DNA from 2 places in the Cryobacterium sp. TMN-39-2 genome. Region 2 is predicted to be linked to the other one. Evidence: predicted binding sites of a transcription regulator. Region 2 holds the regulator's gene; the other holds the start of a gene.
The links. Region 2 encodes HspR, which represses chaperone genes until heat shock. Its sites were predicted from a motif close to AAGTTGAGTCNNNNNGACTCAACTT; they were not measured.
Positions count from the first base shown of each region.

Region 1 (8,447 bases), on a different contig from region 2:
GGTGCCAGGGTCGTCATCCTCGACGAGCCCACCTCGGCGTTGGGCGTCAAGCAGGCCGGGGTGGTGCTGCGCTACGTGGCGCAGGCCAGGGACCACGGCCTCGGCGTGGTGTTCGTCACCCACAACCCGCACCACGCGTACCCGGTGGGGGACAGGTTCCTGGTGCTCAACCGCGGGGCCAGCCTGGGCGAGTTCGACCGGAAAGGCATCACCATCGACGAGCTGACCCGGCTGATGGCCGGCGGGGCCGAACTGGAGTCCCTGGCCCGGGAGCTCGAGCGGGACTGATCCCGCCAGGCCAGCGCGGGGTCGGGCACGCCTCATCCGTTTCGGACGATTCCGGAACGGCGCCATCGGCGGGACGCGGATTGGTTGCTACCGTCTGCGGCGTGAGGCCGGCGTGCCGTCGTGGTGCGCCCGTCGAACACCGAAGAATCCGGAAAACGCGAACACCAACAGGGTCCAACCCTGGAAATGGAGCGATACCCATGGCCACAGGAACAACCCCGGTACTGGATGCGGCGGCCGAGATCAACGCTGTCTCGCTGTCCCGCACCGACCTCGATCCGCGCACGCTGATGATCGCCCGGATCGCGGCCCTGGTGGCCGTGGATGCACCGGTCGGTTCGTACCTCATGCACGTCGGACCGGCAGCGGAGGTCGGGCTGACCGCCGACGACATCGAGGACGTTCTCATCGCCGTTGCCCCGATCGTGGGCACGCCACGGTTGCTGTCATCGGCTCGCAAGATCGTCGAGGCCTTCGACCTCGCGATCCAACTTGACTCCGAGGGCGACACCCAGTAACGCCCAGAGTCCACCGCAGCCGCGTCGTGCGGCAGATCCAGTGAGGAGCACCCCCAGTGAGAAAGCCCATCGTTTTCATGGCCCTGCTGGTGCTCCTTGCCGGATGCGCGCCCGCTGACGGCACCGATCCGACACCGAGCAGTTCGTCGCCATCGGCCGCAACGGCCACCCCGTCACCCGGTCAGACGGCGTCACCTCCGACAGATGCACAGATCACCTGGGCGGGCACGGTCTGCAGCGACGTATCGACCGTGCAGACCGACGTTCAGGGGCTGGCGACGGCGGCGGTCACCGGGGGCGATTCGGTGGGTACCGCGGTGTCCAACCAGATGGATACCGTGTCGGCCTCGGTGAGCGCCCTGGTCGACACTGTGAAGTCGCCACCGGAGAATCTCGGGGACGACCCGGAGCTCCTGGCCGTGCAGGAGTCGATCGACACCGTCGATCAGTCGTTCACGACCTTGCGGGCGAGCGCCAGCGCGGTGGAGGGCACCAGCGGGGCCACCCTGGTCGATGCGCTGGCGACGCTCGTCGGTGACACCGGTACAGTGCTCTCCGACGTGGGTGCCGCCGCTCAGACCATCACCACGGCAACCCAGGACACCTCCAGCACCCTCGGCCAGGCCTTCCGAGCTGCACCCGAGTGCGCCGACCTCACCTCCTAAGACCCGGTGACCCGGCCTGTGTGTCGTGCGCCCGGTGGCAGTGACTTCGGCGTCCGCCGGACGCAGTGCGAGCGCGGATTCAGGGAAATCTCAGGATGCCGCGGGAATGAAACGCGCGCCCAAACGTTGACTTGAGTCGAGGTCACTCAAGTTTTGGGTTTCCTCCTCGTTCAGATTCCCAGGAGGTTTCCTTGCCTACATACTTCGGCCCGACCGGTTCCGACAACGGTTCGTTCGACGAGTTCCTGGCCCGCTACCTGCAGGGCCAGCGCGCCGCGCAGTCCGGCCGCCCCATCGAGATCACCCGGCTCCTCAGCCGCCGCACCCACGAGATCCTCGTGCAGGCGGCCCAGTTCGCCGTCGCCCACGGTCACGCCCACGTTGACGCCCTGCACCTGCTGCGGGTGATGGTCGAACAGGAACCCGCCGCCTCGGCCATCCGCCGTGCCGGTGGTGACCCCGCCGCCATCGCGGCCGCCGCCGACCAACGCCTGCCGGAGTCCGGCGACCGTGAGTCCCAGTCCGCGCCCGGTCTGACGCCCTCGGCACAGCGCGCCCTGCTGGATGCTCACCAGGTGGCCCGCGCCTTCGGCTCCACCTACATCGACCCGGAGCACCTGTTCTTCGCCTTCGTGGTGAACCAGGACTCACCCGCCGCCCGGGTGCTGGCAGAGTCCGGCGTCACGGCCGAGTCACTGCAGGCCGGCGCCCAGCAGGCCGAGGACGACGAGGCCCAGGCCGGCAGCTCGGCCGCCGACAGCGCCTCAGACACCCCGATGCTCGACACATACGGCATCGACCTCACCGAGCGTGCCCGCTCCGGCAAGCTCGACCCGGTGATCGGCCGTAGCGACGAGATCGAACAGACCGTCGAGATCCTCTCCCGCCGCACCAAGAACAACCCGGTGCTGATCGGCGAAGCCGGGGTGGGCAAGACCGCCGTGGTCGAGGGCCTGGCCCAGGCCATCGTCGACGGCCTGGTGCCCGAACAGCTGCGCAGCAAGCGCGTCATCGCGCTCGACCTGCCCGCCATGCTCGCCGGCACCCGCTACCGCGGCGACTTCGAAGAACGCCTGACCAAGACCATGGACGAGATCAGCGAGCGCAGCGATCAGATCATCGTCTTCATCGACGAACTGCACACCGTGGTCGGGGCCGGCGGGGCCGGCGAGGGCGGAATGGACGCCGGCAACATCCTCAAGCCGCGCCTGGCGCGCGGTGAGCTGCACGTCGTGGGCGCCACCACCCTCAACGAATACCGCAAGGTCGAGAAGGACCCCGCCCTCGAACGGCGCTTCCAGCCCGTGCGGGTGAATGAGCCCAGTATCGACGACGCGGTGCAGATCCTCGCCGGCCTGCAGGGCCGCTACGCCGAGCACCACTCGGTGCGTTACACGGATGCCGCGATCCGCGCGGCCGTCGAAATGAGCGCCAGGTACGTTCCAGACCGGTTCCTGCCCGACAAGGCCATCGACCTGATCGACCAGGCCGGGGCCCGAGCGCGTCTAGCGCTCGGCTCGAGGGTCGACATCGAAGGCCTGCGCGAACAGCAGGCCGGCCTCGAAACGGCCAAGACCATCGCGGTCGCCGCCGAGGCCTACGAGGAGGCGTCCCGCCTGCGGGACGAGACCGAGCAGCTGGCGGAGCAGATCACCGCGGCCGAGGCCGCCCAGGATGCGTCACAGCCGGCACCGTCCGCCGTGGTGGACGAGGCCGAGATCGCCGCGATCATCGCCCGCGCCACCGGCATCCCGGCCAGCCGCCTCACCGCGGGCGACCGCGAACGCCTTGCCACGCTCGAGGACGACCTGCACCAGCGGGTCATCGGGCAGGAGGACGCGGTGACCGTGATCGCCAAGGCCGTACGGCGCAACCGCACCGGAATGGGCGATGCCTCCCGGCCTGTCGGCAGCTTCCTGTTCCTCGGCCCCACCGGGGTGGGCAAGACCGAGCTCGCCAAATCGTTGGCCGAGTCACTGTTCGGTGACGAGAAGGCGATGCTGCGCTTCGACATGAGCGAGTTCGGTGAACGTCACACCGTGAGCCGCCTGGTCGGTGCTCCTCCGGGGTACGTCGGCTACGACGAGGCCGGCCAGCTGACCGAACACGTGCGGCGGAACCCCTACTCGGTGGTGCTGCTGGACGAGATCGAGAAGGCGCACCCCGACGTCTTCAACCTGCTCCTGCAGGTGCTCGACGACGGCCGCCTCACTGACGGCCAGGGCCGCACTGTGGACTTCCGCAACACCGTGATCATCATGACGTCCAACATCGGCTCCGAGGTGCTCGCCAGCCGCAGCGGCGCGCTCGGCTTCACCGCCGACCTCGACGGAGCGCACAACGGCTTCGGGTCGGAGAAGGCCCTGCGGGACCGGGTGATGGCCAAGCTCCGTGAGGCCATGCGGCCCGAGTTCCTCAACCGCATCGACGAGGTCGTGCTGTTCCGGAAGCTCGATCAGCCCCAGCTCCGCCAGATTGTGCGGCTGCTGCTGAACCAGACCGAGGCCAGGCTGCACGCCCAGGGACACGCGCTCACCGTGAGCGACGCGGCCGTGGACTGGATCGCCGAGAACGGCTACGAGCCCGAGTACGGCGCGCGGCCGCTCCGCAGGGTCATCCAGCGTCAGCTCGACGACAGAATCGCCGATCTGCTGGTGGCTTCAGAGCTCGGCGCCGGGGGAGTGGTGGCCGTGACCGTGGCCGACGGTGCCCTGCACGTGGCGTCCGAACCGGCACGGATGCCGCTGGCGGCGTAACCGCGGATGAGAACGCCCCGACCGGACCTTGACGGGTCCGGCCGGGGCGTTTCTGCGTTCGGCCTGTTCGTGGAAGCTACAGAATGAAGAGCATCTCCTGGTAGGTCGGCAGCGGCCACAGGTCATCGGCCACGATGCCCTCCAGCACGTCGGCCGCCGCGCGCACGGCGCTCATGGCCGGCAGCAGGTCATCCCTGGCGTGCTCGGCCTCGGCCAGCGCGCTGCCGGACTCGGCAGCCAGGGCATCTTTGAGCACGGCCAGGGCGGTGCGCAGCTTGGCGATCGGAGCGCTCACCTCCAACAGGGCGGCTATGTCGGCATCCCCGCCGGCGGCCCTGACGGCGCCGATGTTGAGTGCCACCTCGGTCTGGTGCCGCATCGCGGCCGGCAGGATCTGCGTCGAGCCGATCTCGAGGGTGAGCCGGGCCTCGACGCCGATGGTGAGCGCGTACTGCTCCAGACCGATCTCATAGCGGCTGTGCATCTCCCGGTGGTTGAACACCCGGTACTTCTCGAACAGCTCCAGGGCGGACTCGGTGATCAGCTCCGGCAGGGCGTCCAGCGTCGTCCGCAGGTTCGCCAACCCCCGCTTTTCGGCCTCGATGGGCCAGGAGTCCGCGTAGCCGTCGCCGTTGAACACGATGGCGCCGTGCTCGGTGATGATCTGGGTCAGCAGGGCCTGCACGGCGGTGTCGAAGTCGGTGCCGGCCGCGACGGCCGCCTCAAGGTCGGTGGCGATGTAGTCCAGCGACTCCGCCATGATCGTGTTGATCGTCACCATCGGGCCGCTCACGGTCTGCATCGAGCCCGGCGCGCGGAACTCGAACCGGTTGCCGGTGAAGGCGAACGGGCTGGTGCGGTTACGGTCGCCGGGATCGGTCGGCAGCTGGGGCAGCGTGTCGACGCCGATGATCATGGTGCCCTTGTCCTTCGAGGAGGTCGCGGGACCCTTGGCGATCTGCTCGAAGACATCCGCCAGCTGGTCGCCGAGGAAGATCGAGATGATCGCCGGCGGGGCCTCGTTGGCGCCCAGACGGTGGTCGTTGGTCGCCGAGGCGACGGAGACCCGCAGCAAACCGGCGTACTTGTGCACGGCACGGATGACCGCGGCGCAGAAAACCAGGAACTGGGCGTTGTCGTGCGGGTTGTCGCCGGGGACGAGCAGGCTGCCGAGCTGGTTGTTGCCCAGCGAGAAGTTGACGTGCTTGCCTGAGCCGTTGACTCCCTGGAAGGGCTTCTCGTGGAAGAGGCACTCCATGCCGTGTTTCTTGGCGATGGTCTTGAACGTGGTCATCAGCAGCTGCTGGTGGTCGGCGGCGATGTTGCCGCGTTCGAACATCGGCGCGATCTCGAACTGGCCGGGCGCGACTTCGTTGTGCCGGGTCTTGGCGGGGATGCCGAGCTTGAACAGCTCCCGCTCGGTGTCCATCATGAAACCGAGCACCCGCTCGGGGATGGCACCGAAGTAGTGGTCGTCGAATTCCTGGCCCTTGGGCGGCTTGGCGCCGAACAGGGTGCGGCCGGAGTTGAGCAGATCGGGGCGGGCCAGGAAGAAATGCCGGTCCACGAGGAAGTACTCCTGCTCAGGGCCGCAGAACGCGACGACCTTGGCCGGCTTGACGTGGCCGAACAGGCGCAGGATGCGCTCAGCGTGTTCGCCCATCGCCTGCTGCGAGCGCAGCAGCGGCGTCTTGTGGTCGAGGGCTTCGCCGGTCATCGAGACGAAAACCGTGGGAATGCACAGGGTGTTGCCGTTCGGGTTCTCCAGAACGTAGGCGGGGCTGGTGACGTCCCATCCGGTGTAGCCGCGGGCCTCGAAGGTGTTGCGCAGGCCGCCGTTGGGGAAACTGGACGCGTCGGGCTCGCCCTGCACGAGGGTCTTGCCGGCGAACTCGGCCAGCGCGGTGCCGTCGCCGACGGGTTCGAGGAAGCTGTCGTGCTTTTCGGCGGTGAGGCCGGTGAGCGGGTAGAACACGTGCGCGTAGTGCGATGCGCCCTTTTCCATCGCCCAGTCCTTCATGGCGGAGGCGACGGCGTCGGCGACCAGGGGATCCAGCATCGCACCGTGCTCGATGGTGGCCATGACCGACTTGTAGACGAGCTTGGGCAGCCGCTTCTGCATGACGACGCTGCTGAACACGTTCTCACCGAAGATCTGGCCAGGGGTTTCGGCGTCGGTGAAGCTGACGGCCGGGGGCACATAGGCCTCGACATCCCTGATCGCCTGCAGGCGCATGGCATTTCCACTCATGGTTTACCCCTCTATTCGGGTCTTTTCGGGCTCTGTCCGCGACGGGGTGCGGAATCCGGTAGCCCAAACCTAGGGAGCGTGTATGCCGGGGACATTTCGGCCGCGTGACGGATTCGCTCTGCCGGTGCTCCCGGTTGGGGGTCGAAACCCAGCAGCATCGTCAGCGGCTAAACTGGTCGTTTGATTTGAGGGGTGTTTGAGTGGTTGATACGGAGCTCGCGCGCGAACAGGACTATGTCGCCACGCTGTACGCGCGCCTCGACGCGCTGCAGCGGGAGGCCGAGGCCCAGCTGAAGGCCGTGCGGATTCTCGACGTCGGTGGTAACCACCAGTCCCGGTCCGAGCGCGACACCTTTGCCCGCACCTACGAGGACCGCATCGTGCAGCTGCGCGAGGTGGACGACCGCCTGGCCTTCGGCCGGCTGGAGACCGCCCCGGAAGAGGACGGCGCACCCGTCTACAGGTACATCGGCCGGGTGGGCCTCCGCGACGAGAACCTGCAGCCGATCCTGCTCGACTGGCGGGTACCGCAGGCCAGCGCCTTTTATCAGGCCACCGCCGCGACGCCGCTCGGTGCCCGCTCCCGCCGGCACCTGCTCTCCAGCGGCCGGCGCATCATCCGCATCGAAGACGAGATTCTGGATGCGGCGCTGCTGGAGGGCGACACCGCCAACCTGCATCAGGGCGAGGGGGCGCTGCTCTCGGCGCTGACCGCCCAGCGCACCGGGCACATGTCCGACATCGTCTCGACGATCCAGGCCGAACAGGACCGCATCATCCGCTCGGAGCTGAACGGTGTGCTTGTCGTGCAGGGCGGCCCCGGTACCGGCAAGACCGCCGTGGCCCTGCACCGCGCCGCCTACCTGCTCTACACGCACCGCGACAGGCTGCAGAACGCCGGTGTGCTCATCGTCGGACCGTCCACGTCGTTCCTGCAGTACATCGAGGCGGTGCTGCCGTCACTCGGTGAGACCGGGGTGGTGCTCGCCTCGGTAGGCCAGCTGTTCCCCGGCGTCGAGGCCGGCCACGAGGACGCGCCCGCCGTCGCCGCGCTCAAGGGCCAGACGTTCATGGCCGACCTGATCGCTCGGGCCGTGAAGAGCAGGCAGAAGGTGCCGGCCGCCGCCCAAAAGCTGCTCGTGAACGGCGACACCCTGGTGCTCAAGCCCCAGCTGATCGAGGCAGCCATCCACCGCGCCCGCTCCGGCGGCAAGCCGCACAACGAAGCCCGCGTCGTCTTCGTCAAGCACGCCCTGAACGCGCTGGCCCGCGAGTGGCTCGAGCAGCTCCAGCGCCAGGGCCGGTCGATGGACGACACCGACCTTCCGATGCTGCGCGAAGACCTCCGGCTGGCCGACGATGTACGGGTGGCGCTGAACACCGCGTGGCTGCCACTCACCCCGCAGAAGCTTGTGCAGGACCTCTACGCCCGGCCGCAGTGGCTGGAAGAGCTCACGCCGCGCTGGCGGGCCGCGCAGCGCGCGCTGCTCCACCGACCGCGTGACGCCGAGTTCACCATCGCCGACATCCCGCTGCTCGATGAGGCGGCCGAGCACCTCGGCGAGTACAGCGCCGTCGACGCGGCCCAGAAACGTGAGGCCAAGGAACAGCGCAAGCGCGACATTGAGAACGCCGAGCTGGCGATCAAGAACATGGACGTCAAGGGACTCGTGAATGCGAAGGCCCTCGCCGACAACTTCGCCGAACTCGGCGACCGCGCCACCACGGCCGAACGGGCGGCGCTGGATCGCAGCTGGACCTACGGGCACGTGATCGTGGATGAGGCGCAGGAGCTCTCGCCCATGCAGTGGCGGCTGCTCATGCGCCGCGGCCCGCGCCGCTCGTTCACCATCGTCGGCGACATCGCCCAGGCCGCCGCGGCCGCCGCGGCGGACAGCTGGCGGGAGGCCCTCGCACCCGTGCTCGAGGCCTCGTTCGAAGCCGACAGGTGGCGCCTGGAGGAGCTGAC
Region 1 is NZ_SOFX01000011.1:205,188-213,634, forward strand. Features, by position in the region: gene E3O57_RS03050 (ATP-binding cassette domain-containing protein) at 1-288, shown strand, start outside; gene E3O57_RS03055 (carboxymuconolactone decarboxylase family protein) at 489-806, shown strand; gene E3O57_RS03060 (hypothetical protein) at 863-1,471, shown strand; gene E3O57_RS03065 (ATP-dependent Clp protease ATP-binding subunit) at 1,663-4,227, shown strand; gene E3O57_RS03070 (glutamine synthetase III) at 4,304-6,478, opposite strand; gene E3O57_RS03075 (UvrD-helicase domain-containing protein) at 6,679-8,447, shown strand, end outside.
Region 1: the regulator HspR is predicted to act here: its motif matches at 1,600-1,624, upstream of E3O57_RS03065 (ATP-dependent Clp protease ATP-binding subunit).

Region 2 (8,447 bases):
GCCGGCGGTTGTATGAGGTGATGGTGGCCTGGGAAACCATGCACCTGAACGACGACGCCCAGCCGGCCGTGATGCGCGACTACACCGCGATCTGGCAGGCGGCAGAGAAGATCGTCTACTCCAGGACCCTGGCCGAACCACTCAGCCGGCGTACCCGCATCGAGCGCAGCTTCGACCCGGAGGCGGTGCGGGCGCTCAAGGCTTCGGCCACCGCCAACCTGTCGATCGGCGGTCCGCACCTGGCGGCACAGGCCTTCGCGGCCGGGCTGGTCGACGAGGTGCAGCTGTTCATCTCCCCCATCGTGGTGGGCGGCGGCCTGAAGGCCGTGCCCGACGGCCTGCACCTCGGTCTCGAGCTGACGGACGAGTACGCGTTCCGGAACGGCGTGGTGTACCTGGGCTATCGCGTACGGCACTGACCGCACACGATAATCTGGGGCTGCGCCGGCACCCCCGGCCCCACCAGATTGGACCAGACGATGACGCCTGACCGTGCTCCTGACCGTTCGATCGCCGCATCCACCCGCGCCCTCGTCATCGGCGAGGCCCTCATCGACATCGTGCGGCGCCCGGGCGCCGAGCCGGTGAGTCACGCGGGCGGCAGCCCGATGAACGTGGCGTACGGACTCGGCCGGCTCGGTGTGCCGACCACCCTGGTCACCCAGATCGGGGCAGACCCGTTCGGCGAGATCATCGCGGGGCACCTGCGCGCGGCCGGCGTCGACCTGCTGCCGGGGTCGGTCACGACCGGCGCCACCTCGAGCGCCACCGCCATCCTGGATGCGGCCGGCGCCGCCACCTATGACTTCGACCTGCGCTGGGAGCTGCCATCGGTGGCGCTGCCCGCCCCGTGCGCCTTGATCCACACGGGCTCGATCGCCGCGATCCTGCAGCCCGGCGGCCGGGTCGTGTTGACCGCGTTCACCGGCGCCCCGGCCGGCACCCTGCTCAGCTACGACCCCAATGTGCGGCCCGGCATCATGGGCAGCCGTGCCGACGTGGTGCGAGCCGTCGAAGAGCTCTCCCGGGCCGCGCACGTGGTGAAAATGAGCGACGAGGATGCCGCGTGGCTCTATCCGGGGCGGAGCCTGGACCAGATTGCCCGGGAATACGTGGCGGCCGGGGTGGCCCTGTTCGCCATCACCCGAGGCGGAGACGGCGCCCTGCTGCGGGCCGGCGGGGCCACGGCCGAGCTGGCCGCGCATCCGGTGACCGTGGTCGACACCATCGGCGCCGGTGACTCGTTCATGTCGGGGCTGCTCTACGCGATCCTCGTGAACGATGCCACCGAGGCCATCCTGCAGAACACCCTCGGCGCCGCCGACCTCGGTCGCCTGGGCCAGACCGCCCTGGCGAGCGCGGCGATCACGGTGTCGCGTGCGGGCGCCAACCCGCCCACGGTGGCGGAGCTGTTCGCGCGCTGACCCGCCCCTTCCACCGCACCGATGCAGACAGCGTGGGGCAAGTCAATCCCCTTGAACGCTGCAGCGACCCTGGCTTTACTGTGCCTACGTTGTCCCCATTGAGTGGGTCTCTGGCAACGGGTAACAGGAAGTTTGGTGCGACATGGCGGTCACAACAACCGATACGGCAGTGCAAGTCTCGGTAGAACTCACTCCCACGGATGGAGTGGTGATCGAGGGTAATTCGCTGGGGGTCACCATACGCATCACCGCGCTCCGGCCGGCGTTGATCGAGCACGCCGAGCTGACGCTGATCCGCAAGGTCAACTACACCTACGGCCGCGGCAACATCTACGGCGGCGTGTTCCCCGCCCGCGAACGCACCACCGAGCTGCTCACCACGGTCACGGTGCCGGCGCCGGGTGCAATCCCGGCCGGCCAGACCCGGGTGTTGTCGGGCAGCCTGAGCATTCCCACCGACGGCCCGGCCTCGGTGCGGGGCGACCTGATCGACGTGGGCTGGTCTGTGCGTTGCGTCCTGCATGCCGCCGGTGGTCAGATCATCAAGCGGGAACGACTGATCGACGTGCAGTCCTGGGGCCAGACCAGCGCCACCGACATCGGCCATCCGCCGGTCGGCGAACACCTCGGACAGGTCGCCCTGGAGTTCATCGCGTTGTCCTCCCGGGTGCTGGAACCCGGCACCCCGCTCACGGGCGTCCTGCGGGTGCGTCCCCGCGACGAGATCTCGACCCGGGGCGTGCGCGTGCAGCTGGTGCGCTGCGAGGAGGTCTGGGGCGGACCCGGCCAGGTCGCCGACCCCGACGCCAGCGAGTCCGAGGGCTACCGGCACACCGAAGCCGTGACGGCCGCCGTCGTGGTGGGCCCCGCCGGGATGCTCACCCCCGGCACGGTGGTCGATCTGCCGTTCACGGTCGAAACACCCGCGGGCCTGCCGGCACCGTCGTTGTCCATCGGTAACCTGCACGTGCGCTGGGAAATCCGGGCCGTCGTCGACCTGCCCCTGCGCCTGGACCCGCGGCTCTCGCTCGACCTGCTCGCCGTCACGGCCAGCCGGCAACCGAGTGATTCCGGCCGCCCCGGGGCCCTCGACACCGACTGAGCACCGGTCTCACCAGGATTGAGAAGGCGGAGTGCTGGATCGCATCCGGTTCTCCTGTTGGACAGTGGGCTCCGAGCGGAGCAGCCTGAGGGTATGGAATACACACACCTCGGTCGTTCCGGCCTGTCCGTTTCGCGCCTGTGCCTCGGCACCATGAACTTCGGGCCCGAGACCGACGAGCCCACCTCGTTCGGCATCATGGACGCTGCCAGGGCGGCGGGCATCAACTTCTTCGACACCGCCAACGTCTACGGCTCCAAGCAGGGCCGGGGCGCCACCGAGAGCATCCTGGGCCGCTGGTTCGCGCAGGGCGGCGAGCGGCGCGAGGACACCGTGCTGGCCACCAAGGTCTACGGCACCATGTCCGACCGGCCCAATGACGGCAAGCTGTCGGCGCTCAACATCCGCCGCTCACTCGATGAGAGCCTGAAGCGCCTGCAGACCGACCACATCGACCTGTTCCAGTTTCACCACGTGGACCGTGACACCCCGTGGGATGAGATCTGGCAGGCCATGGAAACCGCCGTCGCGCAGGGCAAGGTCCTCTACGCCGGCAGCAGCAACTTCGCCGGTTGGCACATCGCCACCGCGCAGGCCGAGGCCCGCAAGCGCAACTTCAGCGGGCTGGTGAGCGAGCAGTCGCTGTACAACCTGCTCAAGCGCGACATCGAACGAGAGGTCATCCCCGCCGCCCAGGCCAACGGGATGGGAATCCTGCCCTGGTCGCCGCTGGACGGCGGCCTGCTCGGCGGTGTGCTGCGCAAGGAGCGCGACGGCAGCCGCCGGGTCTCCGGGGCCAACGCCGACAAGCTCGAGAAGAACCGCGCGGCCATCGGTGCCTACGAGAACTTCGCCGCCGAACTCGGCACCGAGCCCGGCGACCTGGGCCTGGCCTGGCTGATGCACCAGAGCGCGGTGACCGCACCGATCATCGGTCCGCGCACCATGGAGCAGCTCGAGGCCGGCCTGCGCGCCGTTGACCTGAAGCTCGACCAGGCCGCGCTCCATCGCCTAGACGAGATCTTTCCCGGCTACCGCACCGCGCCGGAAGACTACGCCTGGTGAGCGCCGGACTCAGTGTTCTCTTCATCGGCGGCACCGGGGTGATCAGCACGGCCGCGGCCGAGCTGGCCGTGGCTCGTGGCCACCGGCTGACCGTGCTCAATCGCGGCCAGTCCGCCCTGCGCAGCGTTCCCGACGCGGCTGAGGTGCTCACCGTGGACGTGCGGGACGCGGCCGCGGTTGCGGCGGCGCTCGGTGAGCGTCGTTTCGACGTGGTGGTGGACTTCGTGGCGTTCACCCCGGAGCACGTGCGCGCCGACATCGCCCAGTTCGCCGGCCGCTGCGGGCAGTACATCTTCATCAGTTCGGCCTCGGCGTACCAGAAGCCGCCGGCCGCCCTGCCGGTGCGGGAGTCCACTCCCCTGCACAACCCGTTCTGGGCGTACTCCCGCGACAAGGCCGCCTGCGAAGATGTGCTCATGGCGGCGCACCGGGAGCAGGGCTTCCCGGTCACCATCATCCGCCCGTCGCACACCTACGACCGAACCCAGATCGCGCTGCTCGGCGGGTGGACCGACATCCACCGGATGCGCACCGGTCAGCCGGTGGTGGTGCACGGCGACGGCACGTCGCTCTGGACCCTCACCCACAGCACCGACTTCGCCAAGGCGCTCGTGGGCCTGTTCGGCCGGTCGCAGGCCGTGGGCGACAGCTTCACCATCACCTCGAACGAGTACCTCCCCTGGGACGCCATCTACGCCGAGTATGCCCGCGCCGCCGGCGCCCCGGCGCCGCAGATCGTGCACGTGGCGAGTGACACCATGGCGGCGGCCAACCCCGAGTGGAGTGGTCCGCTGCTGGGCGACCGGTCTCACTCGGTGATCTTCGACAACAGCAAGGTCACCGCACTCGTGCCCGATTTCGTGTGCACCACCCCGGTCGCGCTCGGCTTCCGCGAGGCGATCGCCTGGTACGACGCGCATCCCGACCAGCAGGTGGTGGATGCGGCGCTGAACGCCACCCTCGACGGGCTCGTCACCGCGCACTCCACTCTTTCCTGATCATCCGCAGCACTCGATTGGACACCCTATGAAGACCCGACTCATCGGCGACCGTCCCGTCAGCTCCATCGGCCTGGGCGGCATGCCCATGTCGATCGAGGGCCGACCCGACGAAGCCCGCTCCATCGCCACCATCCACGCCGCCCTCGAGGAGGGCGTGACCCTGTTCGACACCGCGGATGCGTACCACCTGCACGCCGACGAGGTGGGCCACAACGAGTCGCTCATCGCAAAGGCCATCGCCTTGTGGGGCGGCGACTCGTCGCGGGTGATCGTGGCCACCAAGGGCGGGCACCTGCGGCCCGGCGACGGCACCTGGTACGTCGACGGCCGACCCGAGTACCTCAAGCAGGCCGCCGAAGCCTCGCTCAAGCGCCTCGGCGGCGACGCGATCGACCTGTACCACCACCACCGGCCCGACCCCGCGGTGCCGTACGCCGACTCGATCGGCGCCATCCGGGACCTGCTCGACGCCGGCACCATCCGCCTGGCCGGTATCTCCAACGCCAACCCGGCGCAGATCCGCGAGGCCCACGACATCCTCGGCGGCCGGCTCGCCAGCGTGCAGAACCAGTACTCGCCCGCGTTCCTCAGCAGCCGGCCCGAGCTCGACCTCTGCACCGAGCTCGGCGTCGCGTTCCTGTCCTGGAGCCCACTGGGCGGCATCAAGTCCGCCGCCGACCTGGGCACAGCCTTCGCGCCGTTCCAGCGGGTGGCGGATGCCCACGGCGTGAGCCCGCAGGTCGTCACGCTGGCCTGGCACCTGGCCGCGTCGCCCCGGGTGATTCCCATCCCCGGTGCGAGCCGACCCGAGAGCATCCGTGACTCGGTCCGCGCAGCCGACCTGACCCTGTCAGACGAGGAACTCGCCACCCTGTCGGCCGCTCTGAACGACGCCGCGGTGACGGCATGACCGCCATCGTGCACCTCGACCTGCGCCTCGACCCGGCCGCGCTCGAGACCGTCCCGGCCCTGCTGAACGAAGTCCTCACCGCGACCCGCGCCTGGCCGGGAAACGAGGGACTCGAGGTCATCGTCGACGACGCCGACCCCGCCCACGTGATCGTCGTCGAGCACTGGGCCACCGCCGCCGACCACGACGCCTACGCCGCCTGGCGCACCACGCCGGAGGGTGTCAGTCGTCTGGGTGAGGTTCTCGCTGCTCCGCCGGTGAAGACGGTCTTCTCCGGCCGGATCCCGCTGGCCCTCTAGCCGGTCAGCCGGCCGGTCAGGCCGCCGAGCCGACAGCGTCGACGGGCTCGAGGGCGGCGGCCGCGGCGGCGACGTCTTCGAGCAGCTGCTCAAGGAACGCCGACGCGGCCGGGCTGGGCTCGTCGGCGACCGCCACGGCCACCGCCCACTCGGGCACGGTCGCCGGCAGCGGCACCGCAACGAGGTCGTCGGGCCGCTTCAGCGCGAAGCTGGTGGGCACGATGGCCACGCCCAGGTTGTAGCCCACCAGTTCGAGCAGCGGATGCACGTCGTTGACCTCCATCGCCGCCCGGTACTCGAAGCCGGCGGCGGCGAACGCCCGCCGGGCGAGCATGTGCGCGCCCCAGCCGGCCTGGAAGCCGATCAGCGGTTCGGTGCGCAGGGTCTCCAGGTCGGCCTCGGCCAGAGCCGCGACGGGGTGGTCCGGGTGGCAGAGCACCACCATCTTCTGGCTGCTCAACCGGTGCAGCCGCACTCCGGGCGGGGTGTCCCCGGTCACCACGACCAGCGCCACATCGGTGGTGCCACTGGCCACCCCCTCGATCAGCTCCACGGAACCCAGCTGGCGCAGGCGCACCTCCACCCCCTGGTTCGCGGTGCGGAAACGGGCGAGCTCGGCGGGCAGGTCCACAGAGCCCAGGCACGGTTCGGCGCCCACGGTAAGGCGTCCGCGCATGAGGCCGCGTACCGCGGCAACGGCGTTCTGGGCCGCTGCGGCGCTGGCCAGGGTGCGAAGCGCATCCGCCAGCAAAGCCTGACCGGCGGCCGTGAGCTCGACCCGGCGGGTGCTGCGGATGAACAACGAGGTGCCCAGCTCGATCTCCAGGGCCCGGATCGACGCGGACAGCCCCGACTGGGAGATGTGCAGCAGCTCGGCTGCCCGGGTGAAGTGACGTTCGTCGGCGACCGTCACGAAGTGTTCAAGCTGACGCAGTTCCATTCAGCAACCCTACAACTCAGTGCGGCAGCACCCAGAGCCTCGACGTCTCGCTACTTGTCGAGGGGGCGCCAGATCACCACTTGGTTCGAGCGGCGGGTGCGGGTGCCGGCGCGCATCGAGATGACGTCACCGGCCGAGCCGGCCGCGAAGACGCGGCGGCCCGGACGGTTGAGCAATTCGTCGGCCAGGGCCGCTTCCAGGTCCCCCACCCGGCTTTCCAGGGCCCGCACGGTGTCTTCCAGCGCGAGGATGCGCCGGATCCCCTCCAGGCTCACACCCTCGGCACCCAGATCCGCGATCTCCCGCAGCCGGGCCACATCGCGCATTGAGTAGCGGCGCGAGCGGCCCGGCGTGCGGCCGGGGCTGACGAGCCCCATCCGGTCGTACTGCCGCAGGGTCTGCGGGTGCATACCCGCCAACTCTGCGGCAGTGCTGATCACGAAGACCCGGGTGTTCTCATCCATGACCGGTGTCAGCCCTTGGCCCTGGCGAGCAGTTCGTCGCGCGGGTTCTCCTTGGGCAGCGCCTCGTTGAACGCGAGCAGCTTCTCCTCGGCGTCCTTCGACAGGTGCGACGGCACGGCCACCTGAACCTCGGCGAGCAGGTCGCCGGTGCCCTTCGGGGTGACCACACCGCGACCCTTGACCCGCAGCACCCGCCCACTGGGGGTGCCGGGCGCCACGCGCAGCTTCACCGGCGGCCCGCCCAGGGTGGGCACCTCGATGGTGGCACCGAGGGCGGCTTCAGCGAAGGTCACCGGCACGTTCACACGCAGGTTGAGTCCGTCGCGTTCGAAGACCGGGTGCTTGCGCACGGTGACGGTGAGCACGATGTCACCGTTCTCGCCGCCGTCCGGGCTGGGTTGCCCCTGCCCGCGCAGCTTGATCTTCTGCCCGTCGGCCACGCCGGCGGGAATCTTGACCTTGATCGACCGACCCTCCTGCGTCTGCAGGGTGATCTGGTCGCCGTGGGTGGCCGTGATGAAGTCCACCGTGGTCGACGCGACCACGTCACGCCCCCTGGTCGGCCCGCCCGCACCTCGGAAACCTCCGGTGGGGGTGCCGAACCGGCCACCACCACCCTGGGCGCCACGGCCGAACATTCCGCCGAGGATGTCGTCGAAGCCGGCCTGCTCGTAGGAGTAGCCCTGCTGTTGACGGGCTCCTCCACCGAACATGCCGCCGAAGACGTCGTCGAAGCCGCCCTGCTGGCCGCCCTGCCCGGGGGCGGTGAAGCGAGCTCCACCGCCCATCGCGCGCACGGCGTCGTACTCCTTGCGCTGTTCGGGGTCACCGATGACCGAGTGGGCCTCGCTGATCTCCTTGAACTTCGCCTCCGCCGCGGGGTTACCCGGGTTGGAGTCGGGGTGGTACTTGCGGGCCAGCTTGCGATATGCCTTCTTCAGGTCGGCCGCGGAGACGTCCTTCGACACCCCGAGAACCTTGTAGAAGTCCTTGTCGAACCAGTCCTGGCTAGCCATCGCTCGGTACCTGCACGACGACCTTGGCCACCCGCAACAGCGAGGACCCGAGGTAGTAGCCGGTCTCGACGACGTCGCCGACGGTTTCCACGTCGATGTCGGGCGTGGGCATCTGGAAGATGGCCTCGTGCACGGTGGGGTCGAACACGTCGCCGACGGTGCCGTACGGCTTGAGGCCGATGCGCTCGGTGCTGGCGCGCAGCTTGGCCGCGATGGTCGCGAAGGC
Region 2 is NZ_SOFX01000042.1:36,880-45,326, reverse strand. Features, by position in the region: gene E3O57_RS15825 (dihydrofolate reductase family protein) at 1-419, shown strand, start outside; gene E3O57_RS15820 (carbohydrate kinase) at 480-1,424, shown strand; gene E3O57_RS15815 (hypothetical protein) at 1,567-2,526, shown strand; gene E3O57_RS15810 (aldo/keto reductase) at 2,620-3,591, shown strand; gene E3O57_RS15805 (NAD-dependent epimerase/dehydratase family protein) at 3,588-4,589, shown strand; gene E3O57_RS15800 (aldo/keto reductase) at 4,618-5,502, shown strand; gene E3O57_RS15795 (putative quinol monooxygenase) at 5,499-5,801, shown strand; gene E3O57_RS15790 (LysR family transcriptional regulator) at 5,818-6,741, opposite strand; gene E3O57_RS15785 (heat shock protein transcriptional repressor HspR) at 6,792-7,205, opposite strand; gene E3O57_RS15780 (DnaJ C-terminal domain-containing protein) at 7,214-8,221, opposite strand; gene E3O57_RS15775 (nucleotide exchange factor GrpE) at 8,214-8,447, opposite strand, start outside.